2 regions of the Pseudoalteromonas sp. LC2018020214 genome follow, and region 1 is predicted to be linked to the other one. Evidence: predicted binding sites of a transcription regulator. Region 1 holds the regulator's gene; the other holds the start of a gene.
The links. Region 1 encodes ArgR, which controls arginine synthesis, uptake and breakdown. Its sites were predicted from a motif close to ANTGAATANNTATTCANT; they were not measured.

Region 1 (16,419 bases):
ATTGACGTAGACGCGCTAGAAACACAAGAGTGGTTACAAGCTCTTGAATCAGTTGTGCGCGAAGAAGGTGTTGAACGAGCTCAGTTTTTACTTGAGCAAGTATTAGAGCAAGCCCGTTTAGACGGCGTTGATATGCCAACGGGTATTACCACGAACTACGTTAATACTATTCCTGTAGATCAAGAGCCTGCTTACCCAGGTGATGTAAATCTTGAACGTCGTATTCGTTCAATTATACGTTGGAACGCGATTATGATCGTTCTACGTGCATCTAAAAAAGATCTCGACTTAGGCGGCCATATGGCGTCTTACCAATCATCTGCTGCATTTTATGAAGTGTGTTTTAACCACTTCTTTAAAGCACCAAATGATGTAGACGGTGGTGACTTAGTTTATTACCAAGGTCATATTTCTCCAGGTATTTACGCACGAGCATTTGTTGAAGGTCGTTTATCGGCTGCGCAACTAGATAACTTCCGCCAAGAAGTTGATGGCGAAGGCTTACCATCGTACCCACACCCTAAGTTGATGCCTGAGTTTTGGCAGTTCCCTACGGTATCAATGGGCTTAGGTCCTATTTCATCAATTTATCAAGCACGCTTCTTAAAATACTTAGATGGTCGTGGCTTAAAAGACACTAAAAACCAACGTATATATGCGTTTTTAGGTGACGGTGAAATGGATGAGCCGGAATCACGTGGTGCTATTTCTTTTGCTGCACGTGAAAAACTAGATAACCTTTGTTATTTAATTAACTGTAACTTACAGCGTTTAGACGGCCCAGTTATGGGTAACGGTAAAATTATTCAAGAGTTAGAAGGCTTGTTTAAAGGCGCTGGCTGGAACGTAATTAAACTAGTGTGGGGCAGCGGTTGGGATATTCTGCTTGCTAAAGACACAACAGGTAAATTACTACAATTGATGAACGAAACAATTGATGGCGATTACCAAACTTATAAAGCTAAAGATGGCGCATATGTGCGCGAGCACTTCTTTGGTCGCTACCCTGAAACAGCTGCCCTTGTTGCAGATATGACAGATGACGAAATTTTTGCGCTTAAGCGTGGTGGTCATGAGCCATCAAAACTATTTGCTGCATTTAAAAAAGCAGAAGAGACAAAAGGTCGTCCAACTGTAATTCTTGCTAAAACTGTAAAAGGTTACGGCATGGGTGAAGCAGCTGAAGGTAAAAACATTGCACACCAAGTGAAAAAAATGGACATGTCGCATGTTGCACATTTACGTTCACGCCTTGGTCTTGATGACTTAGTATCTGAAGAGCAATTAAAAGAATTACCATACCTAGAGCTTGAAGAAGGTTCACCTGAGTACAAGTACCTACATGCGCGTCGTGATGAGCTTAAAGGTTACACACCAAAGCGTATTCCACGTTTTAGTGAAAAACTTACGTTGCCAGAAGTAGATGCATTTAAGCCACTACTTGAAGAGCAAAAGCGTGATATATCTACTACTATGGGCTTTGTTCGTGCACTTAATATCTTATTAAAAGATAAAGGCATTGGTAAAAATATCGTACCAATTATTGCAGATGAAGCGCGTACATTTGGTATGGAAGGTTTATTCCGTCAAATCGGTATTTACAACCCGCATGGCCAAAACTACACGCCACAGGATCGTGATATTGTTTCTTACTATAAAGAAGCAACTTCAGGTCAAGTATTGCAAGAAGGTATCAATGAGTTAGGTGCTATGTCGTCATGGGTTGCTGCTGCAACATCATACAGCACTAACGATTTACCAATGATCCCATTCTACATTTACTACTCTATGTTTGGTTTCCAACGTGTTGGCGACATGGCATGGATGGCGGGCGATCAACAAGCACGTGGTTTCTTATTAGGTGCTACAGCGGGTCGTACAACGCTAAATGGTGAAGGCTTACAGCACGAAGATGGTCACAGCCACATTCTTGCAAACACGGTTCCTAACTGTGTTTCTTATGACCCAACTTACGCGTTTGAAGTTGCAGTTATTGTACAAGACGGTATTCGTCGTATGTACGGTGACGACCAAGAAAATATTTACTACTACCTAACGCTTATGAACGAAAACTACCATCAGCCAGCTATGCCAGAAGGCGCTGAAGAAGGTATTCGTAAAGGTATTTACAAGCTTGAAAGTTACGAAGGTAAAAAAGCCAACGTACAGCTATTAAGCTCAGGTACTATTATGACTGAAGTGCGCAAAGCTGCTTCAATCTTAAGCGAAGAATATGGTATTGCATCAGATGTTTACTCAGTAACATCTTTCAATGAGCTAACGCGTGATGGTCAAGATGTTGAGCGTTTCAACATGCTTAATCCTGAAAGCGAGCAAAAAACAGCATTTATCACAAGCGTATTAAACGACTCTGTGACTGTTGCAGCAACGGATTACATGAAAAACTACGCAGAACAAGCGCGTTCATTCATTCCAAGCAGCAACTACAAAGTGTTAGGTACAGATGGTTACGGTCGTTCTGATAGCCGTGAAAACCTACGTCGTCACTTTGAAGTTAACGCAAGCTACGTTGTTGTTGCTACGTTATCTGAACTTGCTAAACGCGGTGAAGTTGAGAAGTCAGTAGTTGTTGAAGCACTTAAAAAGTTCAACATCGACACTAACAAACTTAACCCACTGTACGCATAAGAGGTTTGCAATGAGTATTGAAATTAAAGTACCTGATATTGGTGACGACGAAGTAGAAGTAACCGAAATATTAGTAAGCGTTGGCGATAAAGTAGATGTTGACCAATCATTACTAAATGTTGAAGGCGACAAAGCATCAATGGAAATACCTGCTTCTCAAGCGGGGACTGTAAAAGAGATTAAAGTTAACGTTGGCGACACCGTTACAACAGGCTCTTTAGTATTTTTATTTGAAGGCGAGAGTGAAGGCACTGATGAGGAAAATACATCAGCCGCTGCTCCAGCTAAATCTGAAGAGGCAGCACCAGCTGCTTCTACAGGTTCTTCAATTAAAGAAGTAACCGTACCAGATATTGGCGATGATGAAGTTGAAGTAACTGAAATCATGGTTGCTGTTGGTGACACTGTTGAAGAAGAGCAATCTATCTTAAACGTGGAAGGCGACAAGGCAGCAATGGAAGTTCCAGCTCCATTTGCCGGTACAGTTAAAGAAATTAAAGTAGCCGCTGGCGACACAGTTAAAACAGGCTCGTTAGTGTTTGTTTTTGAAGTAGCAGGAAGTGAATCTGCAGCACCGGCTAAAGAGTCGGCTCCTGTAGAAGCGCCAGCTGATAGCTCAACAGCAAGTTCAGCACCAAGCACTAAAGAAGTTAATGTACCTGATATTGGTGGCGATGAAGTTGAAGTAACTGAAATTATGGTTGCCGTTGGCGACGAAGTTTCAGAAGATCAATCAATCTTAAACGTTGAAGGCGACAAAGCTGCAATGGAAGTACCAGCTCCATTTGCAGGTACAGTTAAAGAAATTAAAGTAGCCGCTGGCGATAAAGTATCGACTGGTTCATTAATTTTTGTATTTGAAGTTGCAGGCAGTGCGCCAGCGGCATCTGCACCAGCTGAAAAATCAGCACCTGCAGCAGCGGCTAAAACTGAGTCAGCACCGGCTCAAGCAGCACCTGCAAAAGCAAGTAATGAAAGCTTCACAGAAAACAGCGCGTATGCTCATGCATCACCCGTTGTTCGCCGTTTAGCGCGTGAGTTTGGTATTAACCTAGCTAACGTTAAAGGCACTGGTCGCAAAGCCCGTATAGTTAAAGAAGACGTGCAAAACTACGTTAAAAACCTAGTTAAGCAAGTTGAATCTGGTCAATTATCTGCAGGCAGTAGCGCAGGTGGTAGTGAGCTTGGTCTTATTCCATGGCCTAAAGTAGATTTTGCTAAATTTGGCGAAATTGAAGAGAAAAAACTGTCTCGCATTCAAAAGCTATCAGGTAAAAACTTACACCGTAACTGGGTACAAATCCCACATGTTACACAGTTTGATGAAGCTGATATCACAAGTCTTGAAGTATTCCGTAAAGAGCAAAATGCACTTAGCGAGAAGAAAAAGCTTGGCGTTAAAATCACACCACTTGTGTTTGTGATGAAAGCAGCGGCTAAAGCACTTGCAGACTTCCCAACATTTAACTCTTCACTGTCTAGCGACGGCGAAAGTTTAATTCTTAAGAAGTACATTAACATTGGTGTTGCTGTTGATACGCCAAATGGTTTAGTAGTGCCAGTGTTTAAAGATGTTGATAAAAAAGGCATTATTGAATTATCACGTGAACTAATGGAAGTATCTGTTAAAGCACGTGACGGTAAGCTTACATCGTCTGATATGCAAGGCGGCTGTTTTACTATCTCTAGCCTTGGCGGTATCGGCGGTACGGCATTTACGCCGATTGTTAATGCGCCAGAAGTTGCTATTTTAGGTGTATCTAAATCTGAAATGAAACCTAAATGGAATGGCAAAGAGTTTGAACCAAAACTAATGGTTCCGCTGTCTATGTCATACGACCATAGGGTTATTGACGGAGCATTAGCTGCACGCTTTACTGTGACTCTTGCAAGTTACATGAGCGATATTCGCCAGTTGGTGATGTAACCAGTTTAGTAAAATTGGTATACGCAATAAAATAAATAGAATCAAATCCCAGCCAGTTGTTTTTAGCTGGGATTTTTACCATTTGCAATGATACAATCTTTGTACGAATTGCATCACTTTGTGCGCTGCTCACTCTTTCTGCCTTGCAGAAACATGGCAGTTAAATTTTAGGGCAGTGTCCCGTTCAAACAATTAAGGTAAAAGCATGAGCAACGAATTAAAAACTCAAGTTGTTGTACTAGGCGGTGGTCCTGGTGGTTATTCTGCGGCTTTCCGTGCTGCTGACTTGGGCTTAGAAGTTACATTAGTAGAATCTCGCGAAACATTAGGTGGCGTATGTCTTAATGTTGGTTGTATTCCTTCTAAAGCACTTTTACACGTAGCTAAAGTGATTGATGACGCAGCAGAAATGTCATCTCACGGTGTTACTTTTGGCGCACCAAAAATCGATCTTGACCAAGTTCGTACTTGGAAAGATTCTGTAGTTGGCCAGTTAACTGGTGGACTAGAAGGCATGGCCAAAATGCGTAAAGTGAAAGTTGTATCTGGATACGGCAAATTCACTGGCAGCAATACTTTAGTAGTTGAAGGCGCAGACGGCGCTACAACTATCACGTTTGATAACGCGATTATTGCAGCAGGTTCTAAACCAGTTAACTTACCTTTCATCCCAGAAGATGACCGTGTAATTGATTCAACTGGTGCATTAGAACTTAAAGACGTACCAGAAAAACTACTTGTACTTGGTGGTGGTATTATCGGTCTTGAAATGGGTACGGTTTACCGTGCGCTAGGTTCTGCAATTGATGTTGTAGAATTTGCTGATCAATTAGTACCAGCCGCTGATAAAGACATTATCAAAATTTACCAAAAATATGTAAGCAAAAAATTCAACGTAATGCTTTCAACTAAAGTTGTTGGTGTTGAAGCTAAAGAAGACGGCTTATACGTAACGTTTGAAGGTAAAAACGCACCAGCAGAACCAGTACGTTACGACAAAGTACTTGTTGCAGTTGGCCGTACTCCAAACGGTAACTTACTTGATGCTGAAAAAGCGGGCGTAAACGTTGATGAGCGTGGCTTTATTAATGTTGATAAGCAATTACGTACTAACGTAAGCCACATTTTTGCAATTGGTGACTTAGTTGGCCAGCCTATGCTTGCACATAAAGCGGTTCATGAAGGTCATGTTGCTGCAGAAGTTATTTCTGGTCAGAAGCATTTCTTCGACCCTAAATGTATTCCTTCAATTGCGTACACAGACCCAGAAATCGCTTGGGTAGGTGTTACTGAGAAAGAAGCAAAAGAGCAAGGCTTAAAAGTTGAAACTGCGGTATTCCCGTGGGCAGCATCTGGTCGTGCAATTGCATCTGCTCGTACTGAAGGTTCTACTAAACTTATCTTTGATAAAGAAAGTGGCCGTATAATCGGTGGTGCTATGATCGGTATTAACGCGGGCGAAATGCTTGGCGAAATCGGTTTAGGTATTGAAATGGGTGCTGATGGTGAAGACTTAGCGCTTACAATTCATGCTCACCCAACATTGAACGAATCAATCGGCCTTGCAGCTGAAATTTTTGAAGGTTCAATCACTGATTTACCAAACAAAAAAGCAGCTAAAAAGAAGTAATTTAACTTTTTAGTATTTGCTTGAAAAACCCAACTTCGGTTGGGTTTTTTTATGTCTATTTTTAACTTAGATAAATATAAGATTAAATAACAAGAAGTCGTTACAATGCGCGCTTAATTAATTGAAGGTAAATACAGTGAAAAACTCAGTTCTAGCATTACGCGCTCAACAAATAAGTGAATCTCGTCGAGAGTTTAATGCTCGAGGCGGTAAATTAGATCGCTGTGAACAATGCCTGATTGCTAAGCACTACTGTATTTGTAAAGGTGTTGAGCATGCAGATTGTAAGGCCGCTGTATGCTTACTGATGTATCATAATGAAAGCTTTAAACCTTCTAATACAGGGCGTTTAATTGCTGAAATAGTGCCAGATAACCACGCATTTAGATGGGATAGAACAGATCCTAACCTCGCTCTTTTAGCTTTAATAAATGATTCGCAGTATCAGCCTATGGTCGTCTTTCCTGCTGAAGATGTAGAAGAGGGCAGAGCCATTACAGAAGTGACTATTGAATCAGGTAAAAAGCCGCTATTTATATTCTTAGATGGTACGTGGCGCGAAGCTAAAAAAATGATTCGCAAAAGCCCTTATTTAGATAACTTGCCTGTACTTTCTGTTACTGCTGATAAACTATCTGATTACCGATTACGTGTAGCCCCTCATGCACATCAACTAGGCACTGCTGAAGTGGCTATTATGGTATTAGCACTTGCGGGCGAAATGGATGCATCGACAAAATTAGAGCAGCATTTTATTAAGTTTCGTGATGCGTATTTATTGGGTAAGCGCAACAAGGGCCGACCGCTAGAAGATTAATTTTACGAAGTTAAGCAAATGCTTGCTGATTTTTTAAGTGAGCAAGTGCTTTATTTTGAATAGCTCTGAAGCCTTCTTCAGATGTTAATTGTAAAACAGTATTATACAATTGACTTATACTATTATGCACTTGAATAAACGAGATGCAGTCTTCACCAATCATTTCTTTTGCTTCTTCAACTCGTTTTAAAAAGTAGCAGCTAATGTCTATTTTGCCATTAAATTGAGTCGTTGCAATTGCGTTTGCTATTCTATTAAGTTGATAGCTAAACTCATCAGGTCGAGCACCTTCACCCCACTTGCTAATACGAATGTCGCGTTCTAACTTAATAATTTCCTTAAGTATATTTTTAAACTCACTCATTGGCATATTTAAAAAGTTATAACCTTTGGGGTTAAATAAAGCTTTATACGGATTTTCGTTGGGGGTTTGGCCACTAAATACACCAATTGGTTTTGCTGTACTTGCGTCTGATACTTTACATAAAAAGGCATTACTTTGAGATGTTTTAAAATTCATATCCATTGAGTATTTATGATCCTTGCGTTATTTAGTTATCGGCGCAATTAATAAAAAACTTAGCGAAATTTAAAATATTAATAAAGTATTTTAAGGTCTTAGCATTGATTGGCAGGGATGCGATATATTACTCAGTAAAAATTAGTGATAGTTGCTCAGAGCTTTACTCAACCCAAATTTTAGACAAAGAAAAGCGCGCTCTATCTCTAGGCGCGCTTGCGGAATCTTCTAATTTTCTGCATCCTGCAATTGAACTTAATCAACTCCAATTTTCACTAATCCATGTTTATTACTATATTACTTTTTAGTTCTATGTAATGTAGACCATCCGGGCCTGTATCCTTTAATTCCTAAACATCCTGTAGGGTAAATTAATTACACTTCCTAGTGTATCCTTGTTTTAACCAATCCCTTGTGTTGCCTTAAAGGCCTGTCCATTTATTCCTTCAACATCCTGTTGAACAACTTAGCCTTGTTGTTATCCTTTTCGCATCTTCCTGACGCTGTCCTTTTTACAACATTGCGTTGTGATACTCATCCTGAGCCTGTCCTAAAATCCGTGTTGTCCTGATAACCTAATCATTGGTTGGTTGAGTAAGTAGTCCATTTCCTTTTACTCAATAAGCGTCATTGCTTGGTTGATGCGTAAATTATAGTGCAATAGAGCAACTAAAATAGAGATAAAACTACATTCAATTAGTGTTTTTGCAATAGTAATAAAAATAAATTTAATATAATTCATAGGCTTAACTGTTTTCAGGTTGTTTTTTATCTTGTTTTTTACTCATTAGCTGTCACATCCGTAAGAGATCTCTTACACCGTATTTCCTTTTTGGGCGTTATTTACATATTTACATTTATTTAAAGTGTGCACTTTTAGAATGAGCACGGTAGAATTCGTTGATAATAACAGTTATTTAGGTGGAATAATGAAGAAAGTATTTGCACTTGTTTTAGGGGTAGTTGCATCGGCACCAGTCTTTGCAAACGATGTTGTTAACATCTACTCTTTTCGTCAACCGTTTTTAATTCAGCCAATTTTAGAAGACTTTACAAAGCAAACAGGCATAAAAACCAATGTTGTTTTTGCTAAAAAAGGGCTAATTGAGCGTGTTAAACGCGAAGGCAAGCACAGTAAAGCTGATTTAGTATTAACCTCTAACTTTAGCGCGCTTATTCAATTAGAAGATTTAAAATTAACACAAACTATAAAAAGTGACAGTGTAAATAATAATGTTCCAGCCGCCTTTCGTGACGGTGATGGCCAATGGGTTGCGCTTACTAAGCGAGTGCGTAATGTATATTCATCAAAAGAGCGAGTTGGTGAGTTACCTAAGCTCACTTATGAAGATTTAGCAGACTCTAAATACAAAGGGCAAATTTGTACGCGCTCTGGCAAACATCCATATAATTTAGGTTTAGTGGCTTCTATGATTGCACACCATGGTGAAGCGCAAACTAAAGAGTGGCTTGAAGGTGTTAAGGCTAATTTAGCACGCAAACCTCAAGGTAACGATCGTGCTCAAGTTAAAGCTGTTAAAGAAGGTTTATGTAACTTGGCATTAGGTAATAGTTACTACCTTGGCAAAATGCTAGAAGATAAAGAACAAAAAGGTTGGGCAGAGGCCGTAAATATTAACTTTCCGAATCAAGTTAATCGTGGCTCACATATAAATGTATCGGGTGCGGTTATTACCAAATACGCTAAAAACCCTGAAAATGCATTAAAGCTCATAGAATATATGACCGACAGCAAAGCACAAAACATGTATGCCTCATTAAATATGGAGTATCCAGTTAAGTCGGGTGTTGAATTATCAAGTTTGGTTGCCTCTTGGGGTAGCTTTAAAGAAGACAGCTTGCCACTTGATGAGATTAGTAAATATCGTCCGTTAGCACTTAAGCTAATTGATGAGGTGAAGTTCGATCTTTAATGACTAATAAATTTAAGCTGTCTAAATGGCAGCTCTTTGCGTGGTCGACTGGCTTAATACTATCGGCCCCGTTGTTTTTTCTTCTTTTTGAATCTCTACAAGGTAGCTCTGAGGTGTTTTCTCACCTGTGGGATACCGTGCTTTGGGATTACATAACCAATACCGTATTGTTAATTTTAGGTGTTTGCGTCCTGAGCTGCGCCATAGCTTTGCCGCTTGGGTGGCTAACGGCTTACTGTAGTTTCCCGGGTAAAAAACAGTTTGAATGGGCACTTATGCTGCCCCTTGCTATGCCTACCTATATTATTGCCTATGTATACACTGATTTGTTAGATTATGCGGGCCCGGTGCAAATAGCACTGAGAGAATGGTTTGGCTGGCAATCGCCTAGCGACTATTGGTTTTTTGATATACGTACACTACCCGGCGCCATCGTTATGATTGCCTTGGTGCTTTACCCGTATTTATTTTTAATTTTTAAAACGGCCCTTCGCGAGCAGTCATTCAAATTAGTACAAGCTAGTCAGTTAATGGGGTTATCTCCTTGGCAAAGCTTTTTTAAAGTCAGCTTAGTGCTCTCTCGTGGGGCAATTGTGGCGGCTCTTGCACTTATTAGTATGGAAACCATGGCCGACTTTGCAACAGTGAGTTATTTTGCCGTGAGTACATTAACGACTGCCGTATACGATACGTGGTTTGGTTATTACTCACTTACAGCGGCCGCTAAAATATCGGGTGTGATGTTACTGCTGTTATTTTTAGCATTAATGGCAGAGCGTTTTAGTCGCCGAAACCAAGCGGTATTTGAGCGCCAATCAAGTGTAAATAGTGAATCGCTCTATGTATTAAAAGGAAAGTCTGCTTGGCTCGCAACGGCATTCTGTAGCTTTATTTTACTTATCGCTTTTGTAATTCCTATTGCAGTACTTATAAATTACGCCATTACCTACTTTGATAAAGCATGGGATGTAGAGTTTTTTAGTTACGCTTGGCAAAGTTTAAAAGTGGCAGGGGTTGTAAGTGTTATAACCATTACATTGAGTGTTTTTGTGGTTTTTTATCAGCGTGTGGCAAAGCAAACGTATCCGCTTATTCCTGGGCGTTTAGCAAGCACAGGCTATGCGCTACCAGGAACTGTACTCGCTATTGCGGTTTTGTTACCTCTTACATTGTTAGAGAACACCATTAACACAGCGCTCGAGCCGTATAATTTAGATATTGGCTTACTGCTTACAGGTAGCATTCTTACTATTATTATTGCTTATATTGTTAGGTTTTACGCCATTGCACACGGAGCAATTGAGTCGAGTTTTTTACGTATTAGTCCATCACTTGATATGGCAAGCCAATCAATGGGTAAAAGCCAAGGGCAAACGCTGCGTTTAGTGCATCTACCTTTACTGCGAAGAGGGTTACTCACTGCAGCCCTATTGGTATTTATTGAATGTATGAAAGAGTTGCCAGCTGCGCTATTGCTCAGACCGTTTAATTTTGAAAGCTTAGCTACTCATGTATTTCAGTATGTGAGTGATGAGCAATTAGAGCTTGCTTCAATATCTGCATTATTTATTGTTATTGTTGGATTTATTCCTTTGTATTTTATTAATCGTTCTATGGAGCAGCGTAGTTAAATGAGTAGTTTAATTTTACAAGGCGTGAGCTACCACTATAACGGCACAAAGGTTATTCACGATTTAGATTTAACAGTGGGTAAAGACGAAATTGTTTGCCTACTCGGGGCGAGTGGATGCGGAAAAACAACCACATTAAAGGCGATTGCAGGTTTAATTGAAGCCAAGCAAGGGTCTATTTTTATAGACGGTAAATTAGTGAGTGATGAGCAATCGTTTGTCTCACCCGAGCATCGTAACATCGGCATGATGTTTCAAGATTATGCGTTGTTTCCTCATTTAACGGTGGCAAATAATATCGCATTTGGGCTTGGTAATATGAGCAAAGCTCAAAAGCAGCAACGCGTTGATGAAATGCTTAAGCTTGTGCATTTAATTGGCTGTGCTGACAGGTTTCCACATCAGTTATCGGGTGGCCAACAGCAACGCGTCGCTATCGCTCGTGCATTAGCTTATAAACCTAGTTTATTACTCCTTGATGAGCCTTTTTCAAACATCGACACACAAGTACGCTTTGAATTAATTGCCGATATACGTCGAATTATTAAGGCAACTCAAGTATCTGCTGTGTTTGTTACACACTCAAAAGAAGAGGCGTTTGCGTTTTCAGATACACTTGCCATTATGCATCGCGGTAAAATTGAGCAACAAGGCACGCCTGAGCAGCTTTTTGCATCTCCATGTTCAAAGGAGGTTGCAGAGTTTCTGGGTCAGGGCATATACTTAAGCGCAGAAGTGTTAACCGCAACTGAATATAAAACACCATTTGGTTTAGTCGAATCTTATGTTGAGAGTAAGCATAATGTAAGTGCAGGGCTTATATATGTGCGCCCTCATCAAATAGAATTAGTGGCAGATAACCAAAGTGACAAATTCAGCAAGCGAGCTACAATCATAAGTCGTCGCTTTATTGGTTCGGCGTATGTTTATTCGCTTGTTATTGATGAACAAGAAATTGAAGTTGCTGCACAATATGGCCAGTCATTTGAAAATAATGATCAGGTTATAATAAAAATAAAACCTCACACGGTGAATTTTTTCGAATCGTAATTAATTTGTTATTCGCTGTGTTTTTATCTGTAAAACTAAGGAATAACAATGGCGCAAGCGCAATCAGGGATTTGTGCTGAAGCAAACTTACACGGTTTGCACTTATTTTTTAATGTGTTTGATGGTCAAGATGAATCACTTCGCGCAAAGTTAAAACAAGTAAGCGCTATTGAAGAAGAATTTAGCGATCAATTTTCAGAATCAATGCTCTCTTGTATGGTTGCTATTGGTGCGCAATATTGGCCGCATATCCTCCCTGAATACATCCCAAGCGAATTACAGAGCTTTCCCAATATAAACCATAGCGATCATCAAATGAGCGTACAACCGTGCGATTTATTTGTGCAAATTCGCTCTGACCGCGAAGACGTTAACCATTTATTTGCGCTGCAAATTTTAAAATTATTTGCCCCCGATGTAGAGCTGGTGGAGCAAATTCGTAATTTTCGTTTTTTAGATGGTCGTGATTTTAACGGTTTTATTTATGGTGGCGACACCGCACATGGAAGAAAAAAGCGCGCTACGGCTTTAATCAGCAACCCTGGTAGCTTTGAAGATCAGGGGAGTTATATTCATGTACAGCGTTATAAGCATGACTTAACTATGTGGCAGCACTTATCATTGAGTGAGCAAGAGCAAATAATGGGACGTACGCGTCTTGATAACACGCTAATTACCCCAGCGATCGAAACCAGCCATGCTTCGCGAAGTGAGCTAAAAGACGAACACGGACAACCGCTACTATTAAATCAAAGCATGCCTTATGGCGACGTGTATGAGCAGGGAATGTTATCAATTACATGCGCTTGTACGGGCACCGCATTTGAAAAAGTACTTAATAGTCGTTTAGGGGAAGGGGATTGCTACGACCACTGGCTTGATTTTACTCAAGCCGATATGGGCTCTGCTTTCTTTGCACCTTCAATAGGGTTTTTAAAACAAATTTAATTTGCTATTAAACCGTATCAAATAAAATGCGAACGCGTTCAAGTGTTACATCTATTTCAGATATTTTAGCAGGAGCGATAAAAATAGTGTCATCGCCGGCAATAGTTCCTAGTACGCCATCTGCTTTACCTAATGAATCTAATAAACGTGCAATAAGCTGAGCAGCACCTGGGCTGGTACGAATGATGATCATCATTTCGTTGTGCATAATGTCGATTACTAATTGGCGTAATGGGCTTTTAGCCGTAGGTACACCCATTTCAGCAGGTAAGCAGTAAACCATTTCTTGTTTGGCATTACGTGTGCGTACAGCGCCAAATTTACTTAACATGCGTGATACTTTACTTTGGCTTATATTGTCAAAACCTTGATCTTTTAACGCATCAACTATTTCGCCTTGAGAGCCAAAATTTTCTTCTTTTAATAGTGATTTAAATGCTTTTACCAGTGCTTCTTGTTTATCTTGTGGTTGCATAGTCTTTATTCGTTTTTGTTATTTATGCCGCAAATTCTACACAAAAATGAATAATTATGCAGCAGTTGTTTAGTTAACTTGCCAGTTTGATGCGTTAAATCACATAAGTTTACGACTATGGTCGAAAATATACTTGAAATAGACAGGATAAATTTGTTTTTAGTCGCTAATTTCATTATCTTAAGAGCCACAAATGTTTCCTACCTCAAATTACGGAGAATTCCAATGAAAGTTGCTGTATTAGGTGCTGCAGGCGGTATCGGCCAAGCGTTGTCTTTATTATTAAAAACAGGCTTACCAGCTGGCTCTGAATTATCACTTTATGATGTTGCACCAGTAGTACCAGGTGTTGCGGTTGACCTTTCTCACATCCCAACAGATGTTAAAGTTGCAGGCTTTGGCGCAGACGATTTAAATAAAGCGCTTGAAGGTTCTGACATCGTTCTTATCCCAGCGGGTATGCCACGTAAACCAGGTATGGATCGTGCTGATTTATTCAATGTAAATGCTGGCATCATCAAAACTTTAGCAGAAGGCATTGTTGCCAGCTGCCCTAAAGCGTTAGTAGGTATTATTACTAACCCAGTAAATGGCACAGTTCCAATTGTTGCTGAAGTATTCAAAAAAGCAGGTACTTACGACGCTAAACGCGTATTCGGTATTACTACGCTTGACGTTATTCGTTCAGAAGCATTTGTTGCTGAACTTAAAGGCGTAGACGTAGCAACTGTAAAAGTACCAGTAATTGGTGGTCACTCAGGCACAACGATTCTGCCTCTACTTTCTCAAGTTGAAGGTGTTTCTTTCACTGATGAAGAAGTTGCTGCACTTACTCCACGTATCCAAAATGCGGGTACTGAAGTTGTAAATGCTAAAGCAGGCGGTGGTTCAGCTACGCTATCTATGGGTGCTGCTGCAGCTCGTTTTTGTATGTCTTTAGTTAAAGGCCTACAAGGTGAAGAAGTTGTAGATTACGCTTACGTTGCTGTTGAAAATGGCGATGCAGAGTACTTTGCACATCCAGTACGTTTAGGTAAAAACGGCGTAGAAGAAATTCTTTCTTACGGCGAACTAAGCGCATTTGAAACAAAAGCAAAAAATGACATGCTTGAAACTCTGAAAAAAGACATCAAAGAAGGTGTTGATTTCATGGCGTAATAGCCGGTTTAAGCAACAAAAAAGCCTGCATTTGCAGGCTTTTTTATTGCTCAGAATTAATGTCACACTGTGTAACTAGTTAAAACTAGTGGTCGCGGTCAACCGCAATACGGGCAAGGCTTATAAGTGCTTGCTTATAGTCAGACTCAGCTAAAAAGTCTAAACAGGCAATGGCTTTTTCGGCCTCAAGCTCTGCTTTTTGCATTGTAAACTCAAGCGCATTAGTTTGTTTTAGTGCAGTTAAAATTTCTTCTAAATGCTCCATACCATTACTGTGCTCTATTGCATCACGAATGAGCTGCGTTTGCTGCTCGCTACCATGTTGCATAGCATAAATAAGCGGAAGGGTTGGTTTGCCTTCAGCTAAATCATCGCCAATGTTTTTACCTAGCTGCTCAGCATCTGCATTGTAATCGAGTACGTCATCTACTAGTTGAAACGCAGTACCTAAATGCATGCCGTATAGGTTTAGTGCATCAAGTGTCGCTTGGTCTTGCTCTGTGATAATGGCAGCAAGGCCTGTAGCTGCTTCAAATAATTTAGCTGTTTTAGAGTAAATAACCTGCATATAGCTGGCTTCAGTCGTATCTGGGTCATTGCAGTTCATCAGCTGCAATACTTCACCTTCAGCAATAATGTTTGTTGCATCGGCAAGTACTTGCATAATCTGCATTTTTCCAAGGCCAACCATAAGCTGAAATGAGCGAGTGTAAATAAAGTCACCAACCAATACGCTAGCAGCATTACCAAATTCAGCATTTGCTGTAGGCGTGCCACGTCGTAAGTTTGATTCATCTACAACATCATCATGCAATAGCGTTGCTGTATGGATAAACTCAACAATTGTTGCAAGTGTTATGTGATCTTTACCCTGATAACCGAGCGCTTTTGCTGCTAAAATAGCCAGCATTGGACGAACGCGTTTGCCGCCACTGCTAACTATATATAAACCAAGCTGATTAACTAACGCCACATCTGAGCGCATTTGCGCATGTATAAGTTGATTGACGTCATTCATATCGCTTTCGATTAACGCCTGGATAGCTTTTATATCCATTGATCTCCGAGCCAATTTTTATGTGTGAACGGCGCAGATTGTACAACAAAAAATGCACTAGCTCGATATTTTGTGACGATTGATTGAAAAAACACTATTAAAGTACTTAATTTAGACTGAATTAGCCAAGATAACTGATTAATTGATAATCAATATACAGTTTATGGTGTGCTTAGATATTGAGCTGTGAGGGTCATATTTGAGTACATTAATTTATTTCGGTTAAGAGTTAAAAAGCGCTTGGCAAAAGGGCCAATTAATATAAAATGGGGTAAATATTGAATTGCTCTCAAAGCAGCTACTTTTTATTCATTTTAATTACAAAATAGGCTTGCTAGTTATTTCGCGTTAGCGTAAACTTCGCGCCCTATCGAAGAATATTTTAGTTGCGCCGATTTGAGGGTGCACAGACGGAGTTAATTATGTACGCGGTTTTCCAAAGTGGTGGTAAACAGCATCGTGTGACTGAAGGTCAAACGATTCGTCTTGAAAAATTAGACGTTGAAACTGGTGCGGCAGTAGAATTTGATTCAGTACTTTTAGTTGCTGATGGTGAGAAAATCGAGATCGGTGTACCGTTCGTAAACGGTGGCAAGATAACAGCTGAGGTTGTTTCACATGGT
Region 2 (16,419 bases), 1.4 Mb from region 1:
AAGTATCAGGGCGCTAATAGTAGCAAGATCATAATAGAAGTAATTTAGGTGAGGATTTTCAATCAGTGGATCCATAAAAAGACTAGATATATATGAAACCATCATTATAAATGAAAGATGCGCTCTACTTTTATCATTTTTATTAATACTCGCTGATAGGTTATATAAAAATGCGATTAGGAAGAACCATGTAAATAGTATTGCTACGTTATATCCTAAATCTACCAGTGCCCAAAGTATGTCAGCTACCACTATTATTCCTTTTCATAATACTATTGTGGAACCATATTTTAATTGCAGCTAAAGCTAAAAAATCTTTGTTTATAAAAAATATAGCTAGCATCATAAAGTCGGCTAAATTAATAACAATTGAATAAAAAAACCAAAACCACCAAGGTTCGTAATTATTAAAAACTGACACATCTATATACATACCAAGAAATAATGATGAGTTTATAATCAACCCTAACAACAAGTAGATCGATATAAGATTTTCAATAATGAACAACCTTAAAATAATAATGGCGAAAATAGTTGTTATATCAAACAAAAAGAGCTGAAGATACGATATGTGTTGTATATCTATAAACAGGCTTGAGGAGTAAGAAATTGACATAACAAATGATAACCATACAGCTTCTTTTCGAGGTTTGTTAATACTTATAACTAATGAGTACAAAAAAGCCATTAAAAAGCCCCACTGTACAAATGCACCTATGTAAAAAGAAATTGCTGGATTAACTAGAATATTATCCATTATTTTTGAGACTTTTGTTGAATACTAGTGACAAAATCATTAAAACATCGAACATATTTACACCAATAGAATAAACACTCCAATACCACCAAGGCTCATAGTTATACAAGACGTATAGATCGTAATGTAATATTAAGGTAAGCACAGCATTTATTATTAACGCAAAGATGATGAAGTGAAAAGCCATAGAGCGGTGAAGTACTTTAAAGTACTCTAAAATTAATAAAGCTAAAATAGTAACAAAATCGTAGAGCATCGAGTTTAAATATAAACCTTCTAATAAGTTTATATAACCACTAGAAATATATGAGCAGAGCATAAGCGCAGATAAATAAACAGGAGACTTATTTTCTTTATTTATCGTAGAGGTCAAACAATACAGGAAGGCCATTAAAAAGCCCCACTGAGTGAAGGCTTGTACATAAACCATTAGGGGTTCAGTAACGTACATTAAAACTAGATTACTTTGTGGGTATCGTTTGATTTGAAGTAGCTAAGGGTTTTGTTTTTTAACTTATGAAGACCTAGGAAATCTCGATCTACTATTAATGCAACAATCATAATAAAGTCAACGATATTAACTGTGAATGTATAAACATCCCAGAAGAACCAGGGTTCATTAGTTTCATTTATAAATATATCACCGTACATCAGCAAACTAAAAATTGAATTTATTATTAGTCCTGAAGTTATATACATCATAGACGGTGATGTTTTCTTTAATAGTTTGTATGCTAGAAACAAAGCAGTAACCGTGGCATAATCATAAAGAGCCCAGTCAAGATAAACAGTGCTTTTAAGTGACAACCAATTAAAAAAATAGTCTGATACAGTATAAGAAACCATCATAATAAAAGAACTGAGTAATAGTGTTGTTTCTCTTTTTAGGCCTATCGAGTAAATAAATACGTTAAAAAAGAAGGCCATCAAAAACCCCCACATAGTAAAGGCCGATAGAGAGAAAAAGCCAAAGAACTCAGTTAAAAACATTCATAACCTTTTATTATTTAGGTTTTATAGGAACTATAATTCCACCACGCTGTAAATCAGTACTCGCAGCAGTCATCGCCTCTTGAGAGAAACTCACTGTATCAGATTGTAGGGTTTTAGGGCTAGCAGTTTGTTCCATTGCAGGCTTTAATTGTTGTGTTTTGTTGTATGCTTGCATTTGTAATTGGCTATTAGCTGAAACTTGCATGTTATTGATCCTTATAAAAGTTTTAATTATATTTGGTGAAACTTTTAACCACATTATTATGTAGATAAATGCATTACCTGTTTTAAGCAGTGATAGCTATTTTGCTATCTATCTTATACAAAGCAACCAATGTGCCAACTTTTTTTGACGCATTAAAATTCACTCAAAAAATATAATCAAACTAAACAACTCCGACCAGTTTACTGCAAATATAAAAAAACGCACAGGGATAACCGTACGTTTTTTGTATCCAGGGAGTTTAAGCTACGTATTTACACGGGATCTCCGCACGTGTACTTAGCTTCAAAATATATTCCATTGCTACTTCGTCACAATTTTCTTTACGAAGGCAAAGTTCACAATCTTTCATTACTTTTTCAGGCAAAGAGTCTTTGCTACAAAAAGTAAAACGTTGCTGTTCAAAAAAATCGGGTACACGGGTCAATACAATAACTCGGTTAAGTGCCAATTTTTTGGCTTTAGCAAGTAGGTGCTCTACAAGCTGTCTACCCTGCCCCGTCACTTTACTTTTTGGGTCTATACCCAATGAGCGTATTTCAGCAAGGCCGGTATCGTAAATGTATAACGATGCACAACCTGACACTTTTCCATTTATTTCAGTAACTGCAAACTCGTTAATAGAGTGCACCATATCGCTTTTTGCACGAGGTAGGTTTTCGCCTACCGTTGCCCAGTGCTGTATAAGTGTGGCTATTGCCTCTACATCATCTAAATTTGCATCACGTACCGTTATTTGCTGTTTTTTTTTGGCTTCTTTAACAGCATTAGTTACTTGCTCAATAGACGTCCCACCAAGCGCTTGACGCGCTTTTATACACGCATCAATTTCAAGTACTGGGTAAACATCGTCTTCAAATACAGTGTTTACTGATTTGTACTGCTCAAGTGATAGCTCCTCAAGCGTTTTACCTTCGCTAATCGCAAGCTGTACAAGTACACCCACAATGTGATGCCCTTCTCTGAATGGCACACCTTTAGCAACTAAGTAATCAGCAAGCTCGGTGGCATTAGCGTGGCCGCCTTTTGCCGCTGCTAACGTTTTATCGCCATTTACTTTTACGCCTTTAATACATGCTTGCGCCATATGAATACATGCAAGCCATGTTGGCATAGCGTCAAACAGGCCTTCTTTGTCTTCTTGCATATCTTTATTGTATGCAAGTGGCAGTGCCTTTAATGTCATCATCATAGCGCTAAATGCACCAAATACACGTCCGGTTTTACCGCGAATAAGCTCGAGTGCATCAGGATTTTTTTTCTGAGGCATGAGCGATGAGCCTGACGTGACGTTATCAGCAAGCTCTATAAATCCGGCTTCACCCGAATTATAAAAAATCAGATCTTCAGACATACGAGATAAGTGAATCATCGAAATAGACGCACAACTTAAAAGATCTAACACGAAGTCACGATCAGATACGCCATCAAGGCTATTTTTTGTAGCCGCTGTAAAACCTAATCCGTGGGCTAATGCTTGGCGATCAATCGGATAAGCTGTACCTGCTAATGCACCACTGCCTAATGGGCAAAAATTCATGCGCGCTTTAGCATCTTGCAGGCGGCTTTCATCGCGCTCTAGCATTTCTACATACGCCATACACCAGTGGCTAAACAATACTGGTTGTGCGCGCTGTAAATGCGTGTAACCTGGTAATATTGTGCCAAGCTCTCGCTCTGCAAGCGCTACAAACTCGCCTTTTAGCTGTGCAATGGCATCTAGTAAATGATCGGCTGTATCACGGCACCATAGTCTAAAATCGGTGGCAACTTGGTCATTACGGCTTCGGCCTGTATGTAATTTTTTAGCTAAATCACCTACTTTTTCAATTAGAGCAGCTTCAACATGTGAATGAATGTCTTCTGCACCTGAAGTAGCAACTGATTGTGGATCAGCTTTAACTTCTTCAAGTAGCTCATTTAATGCAGCAACTAATTTTGTATGCTCATCACTTGAAAGTACATTTACCTGTTCAAGTGCACCAGCCCATGCCACAGAGCCAATAATATCTTGCTCTGCTAACTGGTAGTCAAAGGGAAGAGAGTCGTTAAATTGCTTAAACGCCTCATCTGGACCCGTAGAAAAACGTCCGCCCCATAATGCCATGAAATCTCTCCAAACCCTGTAGTGCCCCTTTTATAAGGGGCTATAAATAATTTACTTTTTAGCCAATGCTGAAATTCTGCTTGAAAGCGAGAATAAACGAATAAAGCCTTCAGCGTGTGACTGGTCATATACATCATCTTCGCCAAATGTAGCAAATGCTTCGCTGTATAAGCTATTTGGTGATTGCTTTTGAACCGCAGTTACTTGACCTTTATATAGCTTAAGTACCACTTCACCTGTTGCCACTTTAGAAAGTGCTTCTGCACCGGCTAATATAGAATCTTTAAGTGGTGTAAACCAACGTCCGTCGTACACTAAATGTGAAAATTCACCACCTAGTACTTCTTTCCATTTACGGCTTGCTTTATCAAGCACTAGCTCGTCAATGGCTTGAAGCGCAGCCATAATTACTGTGCCACCTGGTGTTTCATAACAACCGCGTGACTTCATACCTACTAAACGGTTTTCTACAATATCAACACGTCCAACGCCATGAGGCGATGCAATATCGTTTAATTTAACTAAACAGTCATATGGTTTAAGTTCTTCGCCATTTACAGCAACCACTTCGCCTTCAACAACTTTTAAAGTTACTAGTTCTGATTTATCTGGTGCTTGCTCTGGAGAGTTAGTCCAAGTCCATACTTGCTCAGTTGGTTGACACCATGGATCTTCAAGCTCACCACCTTCGTGCGAAATATGCCAAGCGTTAGCATCACGGCTATAAATTTTTGTAGCAGATGCTGAACACGGAATGTCACGCTCTGCTAAGTAATCAAGTAATGATTCACGACTCGATAAGTCCCACTCACGCCATGGCGCAATTACTTTTAAATCTGGAGCAAGGGCTGCAAAACATGATTCAAAACGAACTTGGTCATTACCTTTACCAGTACAACCATGAGAAAGTGCATCAGCACCTACTTTACGTGCAATTTCAACTTGTGCTTTAGCAATAATAGGACGCGCCATAGACGTACCTAGTAAATAAGTACCTTCGTAAATTGAGCCCGTTTTAAGTGTTGGGTAAATGTAATCACTTACCATTTCATCTTTTAAATCAACTACGTAACATTCTGAAGCACCTGAAGCGATTGCTTTAGCTTCTACGCCTTCAAGTTCTTCTGCGCCTTGGCCTACATCCGCTACAAACGCAACAACTTCACAACCGTAGTTTTCTTTTAACCATGGCACGATAGCCGATGTATCAAGACCACCTGAATAGGCTAAAACGACTTTTTTAATTGAACTCATAGGTGTTCCTTAACAAAATTTGGATTTAGTAATGTAACTAGCAAAGCATTTTGCGCGTGCATGCGATTCTCTGCTTGTTGAATAATTTTCGATGCTGGACCATCCATTACCTCAGAGGTAATTTCAAATTCACGGTGTGCCGGTTGGCAATGTAATACCGTAGTTGCACCTGTTTGATCTAGCAATGCCTGATTTAATTGATAAGGCATATATTTTTCTTTAACTTGCTCAAGCGGTGTTGTATCACCCATTGATACCCAAGTATCTGCATATACAACGTTTGCACCCACAGCCGCTTCAACACGGTCACTTACCATCACTGATGCGCCATTCATTGCCGCTATTTGCTCTGCCTTTTTAAGGATTTGCGAATCAGGCGAGCTGCCTTTTGGCGTTACAGCAACAAAATCAGTGCCAAGCGTTGCCGCTAAAAGCATTAATGAATGAGTTACATTGTTGCCCTCACCTAAGTAAGCCACTTTAAGCTCGCTCACATCGCCGTGAACTTCTTGAAGCGTTAAAAAATCAGCAAGAGCTTGGCATGGGTGGTATAAATCACACAAACTATTTACTACCGGTACTGATGCGTATTCACCTAATGTAGTTAATGTGCTGTGCTGATTTACGCGTGCAACAATACCATCAGCCCAAGTAGAAATATTAAGTGCGAAATCTTTAATTGATTCACGTGCCCCCATAGCGCCATTTTGCTGATCTAAATAAACTGCATGGCCACCAAGGCGGTTAATACCTATATCAAACGATAAGCGAGTACGTAAACTTTGTTTTTCAAACAATGTTACGATTGATTTTCCCGCTAATACGTTGCTGTATTTTTCTGGTTTTGCTTTTATATCTTGCGCTAACTTTAATAAATTAAGTGCGCCTTCTTGGTCTAACTCTAAACCCGTTAAAAAATTCTCAAACATAATAAACCTATGGTGTAATCTTAGTTCCGACATGCTCGCCTTGTAGCAGAGCAGTTAAATTTTCTGGCTTTTGCCAGCTGGAAATATACACACCGCGTCGTAAATGTTGGGCAGCGTGAAGGCTGGTCTTAACTTTGACCTCCATCCCGCCCACAATTACTCCATTTGTAATTAAAGTATCAATGTGTTTTGTGTCAAGTTGATGTAACGGCTGTTTATTTTCGTCAAGCACTGCTTCAACATCCGTCATAAAAATAAGCTCAGCATTTAAGTTACTAGCAATAGCCGCTGCTGCTTCATCTGCATTTACGTTGTACCAAAGCCCTTGCTCATCAAAGCCTATAGAGCTAACAATCGGTAGGCGACCGATTTTAAGTAAATCATTAACAATAGAATCGTCGTTGCTTTTACATTTACCCACTAAGCAAAGCGCTTTTAGCTTTTGAGTGGCAGTAACACCTGCCTCAAAAAGGCTTAAGCCCACAGGCTTGTGCCCAGCACTAATAGCTTGAGTCATTAATTGTTTATTAGCGCAACCTGCGAGTGCACCCACTATATAAGGCATTTGCTCTGCTGGGCTAATACGTAATCCTTGGTGTTTAGCACTGGCAAAACCCGCTTGTTTTAACCATGTATCAACTAAAGCGCCACCGCCATGTACAATGACAAATTCATCATTTGTTTGCTCACTTAATACATCAAACAACGCTTTTGCTGCATTTTCTGTATTAAGGACTGCACCACCTAGTTTAATTACCCACGTTTTTTTACTCATTTAAAACGCTCCTTTTAAACCAGTGGTATGATCTAAATTCATAGAAATATTAATACACTGCAAAGCTTGTCCAGCAGCGCCTTTTAATAAGTTATCAATAGCAGACATCACAATTAACTGCGTTCCTTGTTGCTGCCAGCCAATATCAACAAATGGCTGCTTAGCTACACCTTTAATTGAAGGTACTTTATCGCCTAATAAACGAATTAATGGCTCGCTCGAAAGTACTTGATAAGCCGATGCAACGTTTTCCTTGGTAACGTCTGGCTTAAGCTGTACATAAATAGTTTCTAAAATACCGCGCGGAAAATTACCTAAGTGCGGTGTAAACAACACTTTGTGGCCAAGGTGTTGTTCAATTTCAGGGCCGTGGCGATGGTTAAACAAACCATAAGGTGCAAGCGACACTTCACAAAAATGCGTTCCTACACTGGCTTTACGCCCTGCGCCTGTAACGCCCGAAACCGCATTAATAATAATACTTTCGCTGCTCAATAAGCCTGCTTGCTTAAGCGGTTTTAACGCATTAAGCGCTGCTGTTGGGTAACAACCTGCAACAGCAATTAGCTTTGCATTAGCGATAGCATCATGGTTCCACTCAGCTAGACCGTAAGCCGCTTCATTTAAAAGCTCTGGATGTTGATGCTCAAAACCATAGTAAGTAACGTAGTCGTCATTGTTTGCTAAACGATAGCCACCAGATAAATCAAATACCTTTTTACCCATAGCTAAAAATTGCGGCGCTAAATCAACACTTACTTTGTGATCGGTACATAAGCATACGTAATCAGCATCACTTTGAATGTCATCAAAAGCTGATACGCTAAGAGGAAGTAAAGGGCAGTCTAGTAAGCCAAGGTGCTCTGGGTATAAATCACTTAGCAATTTATTTTTATCTAAGCTACCCTCAGATACATAACAGCCTGTTAAAGTTAAGTTTGGATGCTTAGCAACTAAACTTGCTAACTCTGCGCCGCTGTATCCGCTTGCGCCAATAATCACTACATTCATTTGTTACTCGTTATCTTAAAATTAATTACTACTTATCTATAATGTTCGCTTAAACTAGCTTAGACGCTAATTAAGTCTTTTTTATTAATGAATTTTGATTATCGTCGCATTATTTTCATGGCGTTACTTTTAATATATTTATGCTTAAAAAGTGAATTGATATTCATCATAAATACTTTTATATTGTTATGCAATTAAATTGAATAATAATTTTGGATTTTTTTATGCCTTTGCCTTCGTTTATTTCCATGTACCAACAATTGATTGCAGCCCCTTCTATTAGTGCGATTGAAGACAACCTGTGTATGAGCAATAAAAACGTAATTGAACTCCTAGCCAGTTGGTGCGAAACAATCGGTTTTACGTGTGAAATTATAGAATTAGAAGGAGGTAAAGGGCGCTATAATTTATTAGCAAAACGCGGAGAAGGTGATGGCGGATTAATGCTAGCTGGTCATACCGACACAGTGCCTTTTGATGACAGTCGTTGGAACCATAATCCATTTAAACTTACCGAACTCGATAACAAATTGTATGGGCTAGGAAGTATTGATATGAAAGGCTTTTTTGCTTTTGTATTACAAGCGATTAGTGAACTTGATGAAAAGCAGCAAACTCAGCCTATTTTAATCCTTGCCACCGCCGACGAAGAAACAACGATGGCTGGTGCACAACAAATATGTAAGCACCCTAATTTAAAACCTGCGCGTTGTATAATAGGCGAACCTACTGATATGACGCCAGTATTTATGCACAAAGGCCATATGAGTACAGCAATAAGAGTAGTTGGTCGCTCTGGGCATAGCTCCGATCCCGAACGTGGTCTTAACGCCATTGAAGTAATGCATAAAGTGATTACAAAATTGATGATCTTAAAAGAACAATTAAAGCATAAGTATTCAATAAACCACTTCGAAATCCCTTATCCAACATTAAACTTAGGTAATATTCATGGCGGCGATAACGCGAATAGAATTTGTGGTTGCTGTGAAATGCATATAGATATGCGCCCATTACCAGGTTTAAGTGTACAAGAACTACAAGCATTAGTACTCGATGCAACGAAAGAGATAAATCAGCAATACCCAAATGCGGTGAGCGTTATTGATTTACATGAACCAATACCGGCATTTAGTGGGAGCACCGACAGTGCTTTAGTAAAAATGGCTGAAAAAATAGCGGGGCAAAAAGCGGTCGCGGTAAATTACTGCACTGAAGCGCCGTTTATCCAGCAACTCGGTTGTGAAACGATTGTAATGGGCCCAGGCTCAATTAACCAAGCACACCAGCCTGATGAATTTTTAGCGATGGAAAAAATAAAACCATCACAACAAATAATCACTGATCTTATAAAAGCAAATTGCTTTAACTAATAAGATTACAATAAAGGCGCCAATTGGCGCCTTTATTAATACAGAACTAAGGCCTAATCACCTTTAACTTCTAAGTTAATAAACTTAACTAGTTCTTCAGGTTGCCCTACTAGCATCATAACTTGTTGGTTAATTTCCATCATAGTTTTACCTTCAGGTAGCTTTGCAGACACACTGAATGAATTTAAACCTTTCGCAAAGCTGGTTAAAGCCTCTGCAATATCTTCAGTTACAGGAGCTTGTTGTAACTGTTGCTCTAGCGTCATTCCCATTTGCTCAAGCGTCATACCTTGCTTTTCAAGCTCGCTTGATAGTAAATCTTTTAATTTACCTTGGTTATTTAAGGCAAAGCTAACATTACGCGGCTCTAATTTACTCATTGCTTGCATAACAAGTGTTTGCTGCTGTAATTCTTGTTCATACGTCAGCGGTTGATCACCCGCTTCTTGCTGCGCCTTGCTAATAGCTAATGAAGCATCCATTAACGCTTTTGAATTAGCTAAACCCATATCCATATTAAAACTAACAATGTCTTTTGCATCAAGCTTAACTACTACATCACTATTGCCAGACTCTTCATCGTAATCAAGTGATGAATGTAAGTCGTAACTTGCCGACGCTAACATTTCGTTTGTATCAGCTGGTAATTTTGATACGAAGCTTTTATCAAACTGAAAGCTTTTTACATCAAATGATGTATGTGGTGATATTTTATCCGGCTCGTAACCAGTTATTTCAATGCTTTGAATATTAGCAACATTGTCACCTTCAGGGCTTATTACTTCCATGTTTGTTATTTCTACACTCTTTGAAATAACACTTGCCGATAAACCAGCGTATTTAAATGTAGCGCCAGTTTGCTCGCTTACTAAAGCAAGTTGCTTATCTACTTCTGCACGCACTTCTTGAGTTGCTACGTAGTTTGCGTAACTAACACCACCCACGCCTGCGGCCACAAGAGCTGCAACTATAACTAATTTTTTCATGTCATTTCCTTATTTAATTCTTTCTATAAAGTGTCTCAACTTAAGAGTAACACTGAAGAACATCACCGATAAGTGTTAATTAATCAAACTAAATAACTCATGTACGGTTTTTACAGGGGTAATTTTAGCGCCTAGCCCTTCCATCGATTTATGGTAATTGCGAAATGGAATATATATTTCTGTAAAACCATGTTGTGCAGCCTCTTTAACACGCGGTACACCACTGTCTATTGGGCGTACATCGCCGTTTAAGCTAAGTTCTCCCATAATACACGTGGTACGAGGTACAACAAATTCGTTTAAACTGCTAAGTAACGCGGTTACTAATGCTAAATCGATGCAGGTTTCTGTCTCATCAATTCTTAAACCACCCACAATATTAAAAAACGTATCGTGAAATATTTTAGTTTTAGTATGCTTACGTAATATACCGGTCAGCATTTTTATACGATTCATATTTAAACCAACACAAACACGCTGCGGAAATTCAGCTTCTGTTTCGGTAGTTAAACATTGAATCTCAAGCAATAAATTACGATTCCCTTTACGAATACAGGTAATAGTAGAGCCAGGTGAGTCGGTAGTTGAACCCGATAAAAATATTTCACTTGGATTATCAACGCTTAACATTCCACGTTCACACATTTTAAAAATGCCAACAGTATCAATATCACCAAAGCGGTTTTTATTTGCCCTAAGGGTTCGTATTTGCCCATCGTTGGTATCTATGTGTAAAAGCGCATCAACAATATGTACAAGTGTTTGAGGGCCTGCTATTTCGTTATTTTTATTTACGTGAGCAATAATGAACATGGTTACATCATTTTGCTTACAGTACTGAGTTAATGCTTGGGCGGCGCTTTTTACTTGCGAAGGCGAACCTGGGCTACCATTTGCCGTATCGGTTACAACAGCTTGAATAGAGTCAATAACAGCAAACTTAATTTTATTTCTCTCGAGCTCTTCGATGATGGTTTCAACGCTCGTTTCAGAAAGTAAATAAAGCTCGTCCGGGTTATAGTTTAACTTTAAACGATTTACCCTGTTTTTAAACTGCGATAAAGATTCTTCTGCCGTACAGTAAAGTGACGGCATCCGTTGTGACATTCTCGCCACTAAGTCAGATAGCAAAGTTGTCTTACCCGCCCCCGGATCGCCCGAAATTATATTAACAGAGCCAGTAGTCACCCCGCCGCTTAGTACGCGATCAAGCTCGCCGATTTCAGTTAGCTGCTTTTCAGCCTCTGATGTAGCAATATCATTGATTTTTTTAGAGCCACCACCAACACCACCAGCATAACCACCAACGTTCGCTCGTATTGATGCTTTTTTACTGTGCCCTGCTGAAGGCTTAAATTCCGCTAATGTGTTCCACGCACCGCAGCGACATTGACCCTGCCAACGTTGATAGTTCATGCCACATTCGGTACAAACAAATTCTACTTTTGCCGCTTTAGCCATTGATAACTTTACCTACTATTCTTTAATTAAAAAAATTCTTACTATTAAGCGCTTATTTTGCCATTTCAGGCATTTACTTAGCAACAAACTCTTGCCTGCTTAAAAATCTAGCGTCACAATCAATAAATACACATGGTGTTTCTTTTTAGCTATAATTTAGGGCATACTTTTTGCTTTGTAATAGTTTAAAGTAACTTGCCAATAAAATGGCAAATAACACATACATAACAAGAGCTAAACAGTAGTAACTCAAATAATTGTACCTATATTAATAACATAGAGCGATTTAACGTTTATTGAACTTCTAATAAATGGACTTAACAGTATACCTACTTTTTCAATTAGACGGTGATGGTTTTATAAATGGCTGATGACATAATGCTCAAACACGAAGACCTCGTGAATGAGTTAAAAACATATTTAGGCAACGCTAAATTTGATCTAATTTTCAAATCAAAAACCGCAGGGTTAACCAAACCTGAGCAATTTTTAATGAAAATGGAAATGTCGCGTTTATCTCAGCCAGTGGCACGTTTTGTTGATCTTCGTGGATTAGTGACAGGCCAAGTAAAACCATATGAGCATAACGGCAAGCAACACTTTATGGATGACACAGCCATTGAAGTGTTTGAAAAAGCGCTTAAACAACATGGTGAATACACCTTAGCTGTTTACGAAGCCGTAATGAATACAGAAAATAACCACCGCGTATTACAAAAACAAGCAGCCGAAAAATCAGAGTTACAAGAGCTAGAAAATAACTTAAACACTGAAGTAATTAAGTTTGCCTCTTACGAGAGCCGCCGTGAAGAACGGATGAATTACTCAATAAAAGTAACGATTGATTACAAAGATAAAAAGAACATTGCTGCTAGCACCTCAGATATATCTTTAAGCGGTTGTAAAGTTAAGCTTGCAACGCGCTACTCTATAAAAAAAGGCGAACTCATCGCAATGCGCTTAGTAGGCCTTGAGCAAGACTTTGAACTTGGCCTAAAAAACGGTATTCAATACGAAGTTGTTGCAGTAGAAAATATCTCTCGTGAATTTAATCACATCCGCTTAAAGCGCACTTATATAGAAAACAACGATGCCTTTAATGACTTTTTAGAAAGTTTTATTCATGGTAATAAGCGTCGTTATAAAGTAAATCTAGATAATACGCTCGATGCTGTAGTATCAAAGGGGTATGAGCAGTACTACATTCCTCGCGTAACGTCATTATATGTGTTTTTAAGTAAAAAAAAGGAGCAATATTACCCAAGCCTCAGCCTTACCACTGAAAATAATATTTTTATTCAGCGCTACTTTACCGATGAAAAAAAAGTACCGTGCTTGTACAATATTCTTAATCATCAGCGTATTACACAATTACTAACTCAAATTACCGCAGTAAAAGAAGATTACCTCTATACATTTACACATATATCATCAGGTAAAATTTATTACTACTCAGCGACGCGTACAGAGTTAAATAACAACCCTAAATTACGTGATCTATTTTTAGGTTTTGGTAGCCAAAAAGAGAGCTGGCAGTGCTTTAAAATACAAATAATGCCAAGTCATCCAGATGATTCTTTTATACCGCTTTCACTACCCAATAGTGCCGGTGAAAATATAGAAAAATTAAATAAGCCACCTTCACCTCGTGTAAAAGGCCTTATAAAAGATGTTAAGTATATTGTTGTACTTACAAATATTGGCAATAAAGCTGAGCAAGAAAATTATAAACAACTTACTTTTGATAAAGCATTAGTAAATCAGCTTAAGCACTTTGGCCACGCAAAACACAAAACACCACCCTACTTAGATATTGTGCCACTTGAATACGTAAATTTACGCTCGCATAAGCGCTATCTTTATAAAACACCAGTTAGTGTTACTATTAATGATGAGGTATTTAATGGCTATACACGTGACTTTTCGGTAATGGGTTTGCAGTTAGAGTGCGAACAACCTGCCACATTTAAAAAAGGCGATATAGTACTTTTAGCATTCCCTGAACTTCAAAAAATAACTAAAAAGCATAAGCTTAGTGAACTAAAGTACGAAGTAATGGCCATCAGTAAGTCATTTACTACTATTAACCTAAAAGCAAATCGTATTGCTGATTTACCCCATGCTGGCGTGACCTTTTTCACTCAGCTAATAGAAGGTAATAAAGACAAACTTAAAGTATCTGAAGAAGCACCTAAAGTAGAAGGCTTATCTACCGCACTTAGAAATATGGTTACAAAAAGCGTTTGCCAATTTCCGCTATATTTACACAAAGAAGCTGCACACTTTAAAACCGGCGCAATTGGATATGGGTTATACGCCAGCCCTATTCACGTAATTTTGCAAAACTTTGGTTTATTAAGTAACAAAACTGACTTTTCGAGCATTCTGACTGAAGAGCAAATTATTAATGTAATAACACCAAATATCAAAGATCGCAGCCGCCAAGATGCACCACTTGCTTTTACACTTGCTATTAACTTCGACCCTCGAAAAGGCAGTATTGAAGAGGCTATTGTTAGCCAATGCGCTTTAGGTGAAGACTACTCAAGCTTTTATAAACAAATTAGTAAAGGCATTACATCGCAACTTATATTCGTAATGCGTTTGTATATATCGCGCACAGGTCGCCCCGATACTGATTATCTTTCTAATGAGCTAAAATACGTAAGTCAGTACGCAATGCACAAAGCTAAAGATTTAGAAGAAGCCTTATGGGCCGTAGCTGGTGTGGGTGATGTAGTAGATATAACTGAAGAAGCGCTAAGCCATTTAGAACTTAAAAAAGAGCAAGTTGCACAAATGAGCCGCCGTAAGCTAATTTGGTTAAACCGCTTACGTTAAGCGGTTTAACTTAATTTATTTTAAAGTGTTGGTTGTTTTTCTAACGGAATAGCCAACATATACAACAATTGCAATAATGACCCTTCACAAATAGCCGCTTGTGCTTGCTCAACCACTTTAGGCTTACCATGCACGGCCACACCTAGGCCTGCTTTTGCCATCATCACTAAATCATTTGCGCCATCTCCAATAGCTACAGTTTGTGCTTTTTTAAGCCCTAGCTTTTGCTGAAGCACCTCTAATACGACCGCTTTTTGCTGCGCATCGACAATCGTACCCAGTACTTTACCTGTTAGCTTGTCGTCTTCAAATTCGAGCACATTAGCGTGCACTTCATCTAAATTAATCAGCTCTTGTACACGCTCTGCAAAAGGCACAAAACCACCTGAGGCAATCGCCAAATACCAGTTATGTTGCTTTAAAATTTGGCACAGTATTTTAATACCAGGCATCAATGGTAATGTACTTTTCAGTTCTTCAATTAAGCTTTTTTCAATACCTTCAAGCTTAGCTACACGCTGATATAAACTCTCACTAAAATCAAGTTTACCCGCCATTGCAAGTGCAGTTACAGAAGCAACTTCATCGTATACGTTCGCAAGGCGTGCTATTTCGTCTATGCACTCAATAGTTATTGCAGTTGAATCCATATCCATAACCAATAAACCAGGCTCATATAAATTAGGCGGCGTAGCAACTTGCACTAATTGACAATCAAGCGTGTTTGAAAATTCTCGTAGTACTAACGGGTTTATAGTTTTATCTGCATTTTGCGCGTAAAAACACAGTGCTGGTGCAAGCCCTAAATCAGGTTGGTATTGGCATATAGCGGTGACTTTTTGGTTATGTGTCGCTAAAAAGTCAACAATACTGGCAATGTGTTTTTCTGCAAAATCACCTGCAAATGCGATGCTAAATAACCCTAATGCTTTGTTTGGAATATAATCGAGAGGTGTAGATACACCACCACTATAGCTAAACCATTTATTTAGAGTTAAGTGTTGTAATGGTTGCTCAGCAGCTTGCTGTGCCATGTTGATTTGCGACATGGGATCTCCGTGTTTATTTTTATTTTCCTGATAGTTGGCATCTCAAAACTGCTATTCTCAACACTAAATTCGCCATCAGGTGGGGTTTAAGGTTATAGTTAGTGTAGTTGTAACATCAAATCAAAATGCTGTCAGTAGCATAAACGGTGACTATGAAAAATAACCATATTAAAAACCCTATAAGCGCATCCCAAAGAAAGCGACTCGTTCGCTTAATTCTTGCGGCTGGCTGTTTTGTATTACTAAGCTGGGTGGGTGTTAATAGTAGTTTTCAGAGTCACCAGTTACTGTACGATAGCGCCGACAGCACCGCAAAAAGCCTCACTCAGTTTATGGCTTTAAATGTTAAAACACCTTTAATCGAAAAAAACAAACCCCAGCTCAATGCAATTTGTAACGATATAAGTAAAGATGAGTTCGTGCTTTCGGCCACTATTTACGATCAACAGGGTATTTTATTAGCCAGTAGCGACAATTGGCAGTCGCATCATGTTTATGGTCAACTTTCTGATTCTACCCCCGGAATAAGTAAGTTAAAAACACCTTTTATGGAACCTGTTATAAGCGATGATGACCGCCCTATAGGTTTTGTATCTATTACTTATTTAACTCGCGCTGCAATATCCGACAGCCATAATCATTTTCATGACTTAGGCAGGC

Region 2: argC (N-acetyl-gamma-glutamyl-phosphate reductase) is a predicted target of ArgR. The motif match lies at 8,200-8,217, and genes of this name have one in related genera.

Annotation. Positions count from the first base shown of each region.
Region 1 is NZ_CP066804.1:3,209,109-3,225,527, reverse strand. It holds gene aceE (pyruvate dehydrogenase (acetyl-transferring), homodimeric type) at 1-2,649, shown strand, start outside; gene aceF (pyruvate dehydrogenase complex dihydrolipoyllysine-residue acetyltransferase) at 2,660-4,576, shown strand; gene lpdA (dihydrolipoyl dehydrogenase) at 4,782-6,206, shown strand; gene JG479_RS14320 (tRNA-uridine aminocarboxypropyltransferase) at 6,343-7,023, shown strand; gene JG479_RS14315 (hypothetical protein) at 7,034-7,549, opposite strand; gene JG479_RS20200 (hypothetical protein) at 8,157-8,285, opposite strand; gene JG479_RS14310 (Fe(3+) ABC transporter substrate-binding protein) at 8,473-9,477, shown strand; gene JG479_RS14305 (ABC transporter permease) at 9,477-11,108, shown strand; gene JG479_RS14300 (ABC transporter ATP-binding protein) at 11,109-12,158, shown strand; gene JG479_RS14295 (Dyp-type peroxidase) at 12,207-13,106, shown strand; gene argR (transcriptional regulator ArgR) at 13,114-13,581, opposite strand; gene mdh (malate dehydrogenase) at 13,807-14,739, shown strand; gene ispB (octaprenyl diphosphate synthase) at 14,825-15,796, opposite strand; gene rplU (50S ribosomal protein L21) at 16,219-16,419, shown strand, end outside.
Region 2 is NZ_CP066804.1:900,475-916,893, reverse strand. It holds gene JG479_RS04005 (hypothetical protein) at 1-252, opposite strand, end outside; gene JG479_RS04000 (hypothetical protein) at 1,214-1,747, opposite strand; gene JG479_RS03995 (hypothetical protein) at 1,761-1,955, opposite strand; gene argH (argininosuccinate lyase) at 2,215-4,080, opposite strand; gene JG479_RS03985 (argininosuccinate synthase) at 4,132-5,334, opposite strand; gene JG479_RS03980 (ornithine carbamoyltransferase) at 5,331-6,263, opposite strand; gene argB (acetylglutamate kinase) at 6,271-7,038, opposite strand; gene argC (N-acetyl-gamma-glutamyl-phosphate reductase) at 7,039-8,049, opposite strand; gene argE (acetylornithine deacetylase) at 8,274-9,422, shown strand; gene JG479_RS03960 (hypothetical protein) at 9,476-10,408, opposite strand; gene radA (DNA repair protein RadA) at 10,484-11,869, opposite strand; gene JG479_RS03950 (PilZ domain-containing protein) at 12,233-14,710, shown strand; gene serB (phosphoserine phosphatase SerB) at 14,731-15,759, opposite strand; gene JG479_RS03940 (AhpA/YtjB family protein) at 15,912-16,419, shown strand, end outside.